DNA from 3 places in the Brevibacillus parabrevis genome. Region 2 is predicted to be linked to each of the others. Evidence: riboswitches for the same ligand, from Rfam matches in the RefSeq annotation. Region 2 holds a riboswitch; each other region holds the start of a gene.
What was found. Region 2 has a riboswitch for S-adenosylmethionine ahead of IRJ17_RS12770 (pyridoxal phosphate-dependent aminotransferase). Riboswitches for the same ligand answer to the same signal wherever they lie in the genome.
Positions count from the first base shown of each region.

Region 1: another riboswitch for S-adenosylmethionine. It lies ahead of mtnK (S-methyl-5-thioribose kinase); the one in region 2 lies ahead of IRJ17_RS12770 (pyridoxal phosphate-dependent aminotransferase).
Region 3: another riboswitch for S-adenosylmethionine. It lies ahead of IRJ17_RS01780 (methionine ABC transporter ATP-binding protein); the one in region 2 lies ahead of IRJ17_RS12770 (pyridoxal phosphate-dependent aminotransferase).

Region 1 covers NZ_CP064090.1:1,962,434-1,965,703, reverse strand. The annotation lists gene mtnA (S-methyl-5-thioribose-1-phosphate isomerase) at 1-262, opposite strand, end outside; gene mtnK (S-methyl-5-thioribose kinase) at 259-1,488, opposite strand; SAM riboswitch class I at 1,638-1,783, opposite strand; gene IRJ17_RS09320 (anti-sigma factor) at 1,876-3,093, opposite strand; gene IRJ17_RS09315 (sigma-70 family RNA polymerase sigma factor) at 3,090-3,270, opposite strand, start outside.
Region 2 covers NZ_CP064090.1:2,704,202-2,707,471, forward strand. The annotation lists gene moaC (cyclic pyranopterin monophosphate synthase MoaC) at 1-375, shown strand, start outside; gene IRJ17_RS12765 (MFS transporter) at 379-1,659, shown strand; SAM riboswitch class I at 1,756-1,869, shown strand; gene IRJ17_RS12770 (pyridoxal phosphate-dependent aminotransferase) at 1,954-3,135, shown strand.
Region 3 covers NZ_CP064090.1:387,874-391,143, forward strand. The annotation lists gene IRJ17_RS01770 (MetQ/NlpA family ABC transporter substrate-binding protein) at 1-65, opposite strand, end outside; gene IRJ17_RS01775 (methionine ABC transporter permease) at 122-787, opposite strand; gene IRJ17_RS01780 (methionine ABC transporter ATP-binding protein) at 788-1,801, opposite strand; SAM riboswitch class I at 1,912-2,031, opposite strand; gene IRJ17_RS01785 (Ger(x)C family spore germination C-terminal domain-containing protein) at 2,137-2,718, opposite strand; gene IRJ17_RS01790 (LCP family protein) at 2,792-3,270, opposite strand, start outside.

The sequences.
Region 1 (3,270 bases), 740 kb from region 2:
AGTCTGCCTGGCTGTTCAGCTCTTGCCAAAACTGTTCATACGTTTGCGCTTCGCTGCCGCGGATTCCCAAATACAGTCCGTAGGCGGCGGCCATGCCGATTGCCGGTGCTCCGCGCACTTCCAGGCGGCGAATCGAGCCCCATACTTGTTCGGCGGTCGTCAGCTGCAAATAAATCGTTTCTACTGGCAAACGCGTCTGATCAAGCAAAACGAGTACGTCGTCTTCCCACTTGACTGGCGTTGTTTGTGTACTGGTTGTCATACTGTCGTTGCCTCCTGATAGTAGCGTGCGGTTACGTTGCGGACGATGTCCGTGATGTCTGTCGATTCCTCAATGTCGTTGCGTCCGAGAATCAGCGCTTCCCCGATCGCCAGCGCCAGTCGTTCTGCTTCGGCGCGTTTTTCGGCGTCTGCGATGGCATTCAGATCAGCCACTCCTGCCAGGCCGATCACACGGCGCAAAATTTTGCATCCGGCATAGCCTGCCGTATCCTGAATCAGTCGTTTCACGTAGCTTTGCCACAAGCCCTCGACATGAGCGCTGCGTTCTTTAGCCTGCTTGTGCCAGAGCTGGACAAACTGGGAAACAAATTCGTTCCAGACATCTTCAACCGTTTCCAGTAAGTATTCGCGGTAGGAGTCGCGTTCTCCTTGGTCATTTTGCAAGCCGTGCTGACCGGCGTAGTTGAGCAGCAGGTTGGCGATAACGGCACCGATGTCAAAACCGATCGGCCCGTAGTAGGCAAATTCGGGGTCGATCGCTTTCAGGCTGCTCTCGGTGATGAAGATGCTGCCTGTGTGCAAATCGCCGTGCAAAAGTGCTTCTGCGCGAGTCAGGAAATCGAATTTCAGCTTGGCGATTTCCAGCTTGAGCGGCTTGTTGTTCCAGATGGCCTCTACTTCTTTGCGGATCAGCGGGTTAAAGTCGTTGGTCGGCGCATTTTCATACGGGTCGGTAAAGACGAGATCTTCTGTGATTTTGCATAATTCCGGATTTATGAATGTTCCGACTAGCGCTTTTTTGTCGTACGGATGCGCCCCCAAATCGGATGTGTAGAACAAGGTTTGCGCGAGAAAACGTCCGATCTGCTTCGGAAAAAGCGGGTAGCGCTTGCCCTCAATCAAGCCTTTGCGCATGATGACGTGGTCGCCTACGTTCTCCATCACCGTCAGCGCCAGCTCCTGATCGAAGTGGTATACTTCCGGCACCAGGTCAGGCACGTATTTGTGCTGGATGCGGAGCGCTTCACTCTCGATGCGGGCACGGTCAATCGTCAGCGGCCATGATTCTCCCACGACTCTCGCAAACGGCAACGCTTGCTTCACGATGACTTTTTTTCCGGTAGCCGGCTCCTGGATATCGAACACGAGGTTCAGATTCCCGTCACCGATTTCGCGGCTGGTCAGCTCTGCTCCTTCTGTAAACAGACCCGGCAAGCCTTTTACGTACTCTACTGCTTCCTGCTCAGTCAATGCGCGGTATGCCATGATTGATTACTCCCCTCACAAATCGTTTTTTTCTCTATCTCGAACGGAATGACAAAATGGTCAGGAATCCGTGTCCAAACGCACAAAAAAGACCTCTTTCCCGAAGAAAAGAGGTCGCTGTCGCCACGTATAATAAACGTGTCATGTCCCCCTTATCTTCCAGACCACTTTTGTTTCTGCAGGAATTAGCACCGTGCACGTCGCTTTTTGTTTCAGCCGCTGCTCGCGTTGAAATAGCGTCGTGTCGGTTGCCGGGTATCATCGGGCCAGTCCCTCCACCTTCTCTGGATAAGGTATCCAAACGTATGCGGTTTTGATTTAGTTTGAATCATACAACCTGCCGTTCCACGATGTCAACACCCTTTTTTCGCAAACCGCGCTTCTCTCCTACCAGACGTGCTGAGTGCCGGAAGCAGCCGGGCGATCCCAGTTCCACCAGTCAATTTGGCCGACAAAGGCAGCGGTAATCGACTTCTCATCCTTGAGTTTGAGCAGTTCCTTCGTCGGTCCGGTCAGGACTGCTCCGTAGAGGCGAACGCCTTTTTCCTGCAAGTAGCGATAGCGCTCCTCGACTTGCGGATCGCTTCGCGAGACCAAATATTGTCCCATGTCGCGCGCGAGGCTTTTTTGCTCGACAAGGTAGGCCATTTCCCCCAAAAAGGCTGCCATCCGTCGGCTTCCTTCTCCGTTGACCTGAATCGGAGCCGCTCCGTAATTCAGCTCGTGCTCCGCAAATCCCCATGCTTCTCCCGGCCCCAAGAGCAGGTAGCCGTCTTTTTGGTCTTCGTGCCTGGCTTCCACTCCGGTGTCCACTGCCAACCAGACCGTATCCTGGTTGGCGGAGCTGATGTAGCGGGAGATTCGCTCATAATACTGCTCGTACGTCAAAAAATCAGCAAAAGAGACAGCCAACTGGGCAACGGTTCCTTCGGGGAGCTTCTCCAAAGTCGTCCAGGCTGGCGTGCGCCAATGCGCCAGTTCGTCTGCGTCCGGTTTTTGCCCGCTTTGAAGCGGATAGCGGAAAAACAGCTTTTGCTCCCTCACTCCGTTGGTCCATTGCGGCTTGGCGTTGACGTTCCACAACACGTTGGTGCTTTCAAAGCGGCCTGCGTTTTTGATGTCCGCCCCTACTCGCTCGCGAAGCTCCATCTGGATGCTGCCGTACAGCAGTCCCACCTGCGCGCCGCTGCTGCCCACGCTGACACCCGGCTGCGTAAAATTGACCATGTCCTTCGCTACCCGGTGCAGATCATCGTGCATCGACGACCCTACCCATCCGTTGACGCCCAGAAATACCACGCCAATTACAAACGGGATGGCAAAAGCGTACACGGAACTGAGCAAGCGATTTTTCCATTTTCCCCGCCGGACAATCGCCCTCTGCTTCGCTTCGGAAAGCTGGCTGTGCCCGCCCTCGTCCAGCGCGTCGAGTTCCCGTGGTTGCTGCTCTCCTTCTTCGCCCAGCAAAAGCCGCTCCAGCCGCTCTGCGCATGCCTCATCGGCTGCCAGCTCCTCGCCAAGCCGCTTTGCTTCTTCCCCTGTCAGTTCCCCTCTCAAATAAGCGAGCAGCTTTTGCTCGCGATCATGACCGTTTTGGTGCGTCATGGCCCTTCCTCCTTCCACAGCTTCCGCATCTTTTGCCGACCGCGAAACAGCGAGCGTTTGACGTCCGCCAGTTCGATCTCCAACACCTCTGCCATTTCCGCGTAGGAAAATTGCATGGCTGACAGCAAAATGACCTGTCGTTGCTTGGGCGGCAATTGCTCCAGATGCGCATATGCC
Region 2 (3,270 bases):
ATGAAGCCCGAGACGCTTCAGCGTATTCGCGAAGGGCGGGTAGAGAAGGGGGATGTGCTGGCAGTCGCGCAAGTAGCGGGAGTCATGGCTGCGAAAAAGACGTGGGACATCATTCCGATGTGCCATCCGCTTTCCTTGACCGGGATTGATATTCGCTTCACGTTTGAAAACGAGACAACGCTGGGCCTGGAAGCAAGCGTGCGGACGACCGGAAAAACAGGCGTCGAGATGGAAGCTTTGACAGCGGTAAGCGTTGCTGCTCTTACGGTGTACGACATGTGCAAGGCGATGGACAAAGGCATGGTCATCGGGCCGACCTGTCTGTTGAGCAAATCAGGCGGGAAGAACGGCGATTTTCGTCGGGGAGAGAACTAGATCATGAGACAGAAATGGGAATCCTATCCGAGCAGCATTCGTCTTCTGGCGGTTGCTGCCATCATTTTTTCTACGGGTATGGCATGTATATGGCCGCTCGTCACGATTTACATTCACGATTACTTGGGGAAGCCGCTGCCTGTAGCGGGTTTTTTGCTGTTATTGAACCAGGGCGCGTTTTTGATCGGAAGCATCACGGGTGGCATGCTGTTTGACCGCTGGGGAAGAATGCGGACGATCATAATCGGCTCTGTCGGCATTATTTTGATTACAATCGGTCTTGGACTTACGCACGATTTTACCGTGTATACGATCCTGCTGCTGTTAAACGGGCTGTTCTACGGAACGCTGTCTCCTGTCATGAACGCGCTGGCGGTCGTTTTGTGGCCGGAAGGCGGGCGCAAAGGAATCAACATGATTTACGTCGCGTTGAATGCGGGAGTGGCGGCAGGCTCGGCGCTGGGCGGACTTTTGGCGAGCGTATCGTTTTCTTGGACCTTTTTCGGGAACGCACTCACGCAAATGATCGTTCTCGCCATCTTCGTGATCTTTTTGCCGCGCCATCTGAAAGCGGCGGAGAATCGGCCACTGCCTGCTTCGCCAGCGGGCGAGTCGGACACGAGCAAGACCGATGCTGACGGACAGCTTGGCGCACATGGCGCAGGAGAGCTTCAGCCAACGCGAAAAGTGGTTTGGGGAGCCTTGCTGTTTTTGTGCAGCGGCTTGCTGATCAGCTGGATTGTGTACGTGCAATGGACGACGGTGTTGTCGACTTACATGCAATCTTTGGGCATCTCCTTGCGCCAGTACAGCTTGCTGTGGACGCTGAATGGCGGCTTGATCCTGTTTGGTCAACCGCTGATCGCCTGGGTCATTCGCCGCTTTGCTCGCACGCTGAAAGCGCAAATGCTGCTCGGCTCCTACGTCTTTGCCTTGTCGATGCTGATTTTGTCGCAGTCGACCTCCTATGCGGGCTTCGTCGCCGCGATGTTTATCATGACGTTGGGCGAAATGCTCGTCTGGCCAGCCGTTCCTGCCGTAGCGGCGCAAATTACGCCAGCAGGACGGGAAGGCTTTATTCAAGGGCTGATCGCGGGAACAGGCTCGGCAGGGAGGATGCTCGGACCGTTGCTCGGCGCGATCATTTTCCAGCACTTCCAGGCGCAAGGGCTTTTGTACATCATGGCAGGGCTTGCGCTCTTGTCCGTGGCGTTTTTCGCCTTCCACACAACGTTTTTGAATCGCCGTCAAAAGGTGGCTGTGCCAACCGCAGAAAAGATGTAGCGAAAAAAGGCGAGCGCCTGCGGGGAAGCATCTTGACACGTCGAGAGCAGGCAATGTAGTATGAAGAAGATTAAAAACAGTATATTCCGTGTGATTTACTTATGAAGAGAGGCGGAGGGACTGGCCCTATGAAGCCCGGCAGCGGATCTGCGCGTGTAGCGATGCAGATGCTGTGCCAATTCCAGCAGGAGCATTCCTGACAGATAAGGACGTGACCAAGCTGATCTCCCCCTTTTTCTGTACGGAAAAAGGGGGTTTTTGCTGTATGGGCGAAAAGAAAGGAACTGAAGAGAAATGCGTATCCAACCTTCCGACATGATTGACCGACTGCCAACCCAATTTTTCGCGACGTTGGTAGCGAAAGTAAATAAAGTCATCGCCAACGGGCACGATGTGATCAACCTGGGGCAGGGAAACCCGGACTTGCCGACTCCTCCCCACATCGTAGAAGCGCTACAAGCACATACAGCCAACCCGCTTCACCACAAGTACCCGCCTTTTTCCGGCCGACTGGAGCTGAAGCAGGCTGTTGCGCACTGGTACAAACAACAATTTGACGTAGACCTTGATCCGGAAGAAGAAGTAGCGGTTTTGTTCGGCAGCAAAACAGGACTGGTGGAAATTTGCCAGGTGCTGATGAACGCAGGCGACGTCGCGCTCGTACCGGACCCGGGCTATCCGGATTACTGGTCGGGTGTGGCGGTCGTCAATGGTCGGATGTCGATGATGCCGCTGACAGCAGAAAATCAGTTTTTGCCGGACTACAGCAAAATTCCGCAAGCCGATTTGGATCGGGCCAAGCTGATGTTTTTGAACTATCCGAATAACCCGACAGCGGTGAACGCGCCGTTTGAATTTTACGAGGAAACGATTCAATTTGCCCGCAAGCATGAGATCGTCGTCTGCCACGACTTTGCCTACGGCGCGATCAGCTACGACGGCAAAAAGCCGGTCAGCTTCATGCAGGTGCCAGGGGCAAAAGAGGTCGGTGTCGAGTTTTACACTTTGTCCAAAACGTACAACATGGCTGGCTGGCGCGTAGGGGCGATGGTCGGCAACCGCGAGCTGGTGAGACTGATCAATCTGATTCAGGATCATTATTTCGTCAGCCTGTTCGGTGCTGTGCAAATGGCCGCGGTAACCGCGATGACCGAATCGCAGCAATGCGTTCGGGATTTGGTGGCTGTCTACGAAAGCAGACGCAACGCCTTGTTCTCCAATCTGCACCGCATCGGCTGGCAAGCGCCGCCGTCCCAAGGCTCGTTTTTTGCCTGGCTCCCGGTTCCAGCCGGATTCACTTCCATCGAGTTTTCCGATTTGCTCTTGGAAAAAGCGCATGTCGTCGTTGCTCCCGGTGACGGCTTCGGCCCTACCGGGGAAGGATACGTTCGCGCCGCGCTGTTGTCGAGTGAAGAACGTCTGGCCGAAGCGGTACAGCGCATTGAGAAATTAGGACTGTTTGCCAATACCAAATAGGATGAGAACGGACCGCACTTTCCTGCATGAGAAAGTGCGGTTTTTGTTTGGAAATCAGGGGATAGCAGGAGATTTTCTGGGTAAAATGTAAGGGCCATGCGTTTTTGGAAACCAAGACAGGCAAGGCGAATAAAA
Region 3 (3,270 bases), 2.3 Mb from region 2:
CTTCCGCACGCTGCCAAGGAAAATGCCAATACGGTAGAAAGTACAGATACGACTAATTTTTTCATAAATGATTTCCCCCTATTTTTTGGTCTGTGTTCTGCAAAGCTTATATGGAAAGACCTTACTTGCGGCTGAATCGCATAACCAGGCGATCCCCCAGCGACTGCAAGATCTGGACCAACACGAGCAAAATAATCACTGTAACAATCATGACATCTGTCTGGAAGCGTTGGTAGCCGTAGCGGATTGCCAAATCTCCCAGCCCGCCGCCGCCGATTACGCCGGACATCGCGGTGTAAGAGACAAGGGCAACTGTCGTGATCGTAATCCCGGCCACCAGACCTGGACGCGATTCAGGAAGCAGCACGTTCCAGATGATTTGCCAGTTGGAGGCTCCCATCGACTGAGCGGCTTCGATGACTCCTCGATCCACCTCTCTCAGCGAGGTTTCCACCAGCCGCGCAAAAAACGGGGCTGCACCGATGACGAGCGGCGGAATCGCTCCGAGTACCCCGAGTGAAGTACCCACAATTACTTTTGTCACAGGAATCAGCAAGATCATCAAAATGATAAACGGTACAGAACGCAGTATATTGACAACGAATGAGGCAATCGCATAAAACACCTGGTTTTGCAAAAGCTGTCCGCGAGAAGTCAGGAACAAAATAATCCCCAGCGGCAAACCAATCAGGATGGTAAACAGTGTCGAGAAGCCAAGCATCGTCAGCGTATCTATTGTTCCCTCGGCGATCTCCGACCAATCCACATTTTCCAAAGTCCAGTCCATCTATATCACCTCTACTTCCAAGCCACGCTGACGCAACGTCTCGATGGTTTTTTCGTTTTGACGGACATCGCCTTCCAGCTCGACGACCAGTTGGCCGTACGGCGTATCCTTCATGCGGGAAATCGTTCCTTGCAAGATGCTGAACACCGTGCCTGTTTCTTGCATCGTCTGAAACAAGATCGGCTGGTACGTCTTTTCCCCCAGGAATGTGACGCGGGCAATCGTGCGGTTTCCTGCCGCCTTTTCGTGCGCGACTGCTTCCCGCAGCTCGCTGGAATCGGCCACCTGCTCGACAAATTCCTGTGTCGTCGGATGCTGCGGCTTGAGAAACACGTCCAGAACCTCACCCGACTCGACAATTTTTCCGCCATCGATGACGCCTACGCGGTCGCAGATGGAACGGATCACGTGCATTTCGTGCGTGATCAGCACGATGGTCAATCCCAGTTTGCGGTTGATATCGAGCAAGAGCGCGAGAATCGAGTTCGTCGTCTGCGGATCGAGGGCGGAAGTCGCTTCGTCACACAGCAACACTTTCGGATCATTGGCCAGCGCTCGGGCGATGCCTACGCGCTGCTTCTGACCGCCGGACAATTGCGACGGGTACTTGTCCCGATGCGCTTCCAGCCCGACCAGTTTGAGCAGCTCGTCCACTTTTTTCTGGATTTCAGCCTTCGAGCGATTGGCGAGCTTGAGCGGGAAAGCGACATTCTCGCCTACGGTCGCGGAAGACAACAGGTTAAAGTGTTGGAAAATCATCCCGATCTGGCGGCGCTTTTCCTGAAGCTTGCTGTCATCGAGCTTGGTCAAATCCACTCCGTCGACAACGACTTGTCCTGACGTAGGGCGCTCCAACAGGTTGATGCAACGAATCAGGGTACTTTTCCCCGCACCGGAATGCCCGATGATCCCGTAAATTTCCCCTTTATCTATGGAAAGGTCAATCCCGAGCAATGCCGGAATCGTCTTGCCTTGTACTTGATAGCTTTTATGCAGTTGTTGCAATTGAATCAACGCATCCACCTCCCAGCAAAATCTGTCTACATGCCTTGTGAAAAACAGAAAGCCCCTTTTTTCATAAACGAAAAAGGGGCTGCAACGCATGTATACGTTCGCATCCACCCTTCTCATCTATCAAGATCCAACCAATCTTGTAGGAATTGGCACCGCGACGCTCATTTTCGAAAAAATGAACCGGTTGCCGGGCTTCATCGGGCCTGTCCCTCCGCCTCTCTTGATAAGAAAGATTTCCACGTATATTATGTTCGTTTTTCATATTTTCATGATACAAACCGGATTATATCCTTTTTGAAAATATCCCGTCAATAGCAATCCCAGGAAAAACTTTTTTAATCTATCACTCCGTTGCGGATAATGGTTGCCTGAACATGAAAACGAACAGACGCCTGCCGGAAAATTTTTCTCCAGTCGCGGTTCGTCGTCTCTTTCAATCCCCTCTGCTGGGCGCGATAGACGATGCCAAATCCCGCCGGATCGACGTCCAGTTGCTGCAATTTTTTGACGACTTTTTGCAGTTCTTTCTCGATTTCCTTTTCCAATGCGTCCTCCATCGTTTTCATCATTTTGCTGTAACGGGAGGAGATGCTGCCAATGCCTTTTTTCGCAAAGTGCTCATTGTACAAATGCCACCCGTATTTGCCCGCCTGAAAGTTTTTTGTCTGATTGCAAATTCGCCTTGTCCCGCATGCCCTTGCTCGTTTCCCCAGTCCCAAGTGCCTTTCGACATGGTCGATATTCAGTCTATCCTGATCGATTTCCCTCAGCTTCGGAATAAGCTCGCTGTACACGACTTTGGCATCCGCCATGCTCGATATGAAATACAGCCTCGCACACCCATCCGGGTCATCGATATGCTCGGCAACCAGGTCCCCGATATGCGAAAACCATCTATGCAGGAACTCCTGGTCCATCTCCTTCACCCCAATGTGCCTGTACTGTAGAAAATCATGGATAGTGTGCCCAAATATGCAAAAAAACAGCACGCTACATTCGCGTGCTGTCTTTGCTGTCTGTACTGTCGTCTGTTTTGTTGTCCTCTTGTTGCATCGTTTCAGTCGGCGGCTCAAGCTTTTCCTGAATGAACGACTGAATCTGGTCTACGTCGGGAATGAGCACAGCTCCTGCCTTGTGCGATTCCCGGAACATTCCCATCGGCGGCAGCTGATAGTTGCCCGGTTGCATCGTATCGAGCTTCAAGCCGAGCGCGGACAGCTTCAGCATGTCCATGGAGCTGATGTTCGTCTGGATGTACGGCGCCACTTGTTTGAGGATGGACGGCAACTGGATCAGGGATGTGCCGCTCTTCATCTGGCTCGCTACAGCGGCGAGCAATTTGCGCTGACGCTCGGTGCGCGTATAGTCGGATGTGGCGTCATGGCGGAAACGGACGTACTGCAACGCCTTGTTGCCATCCAACTGCTGCACACCTTTTTTCAGATTGATATCGTAGACGCCTTTATCTG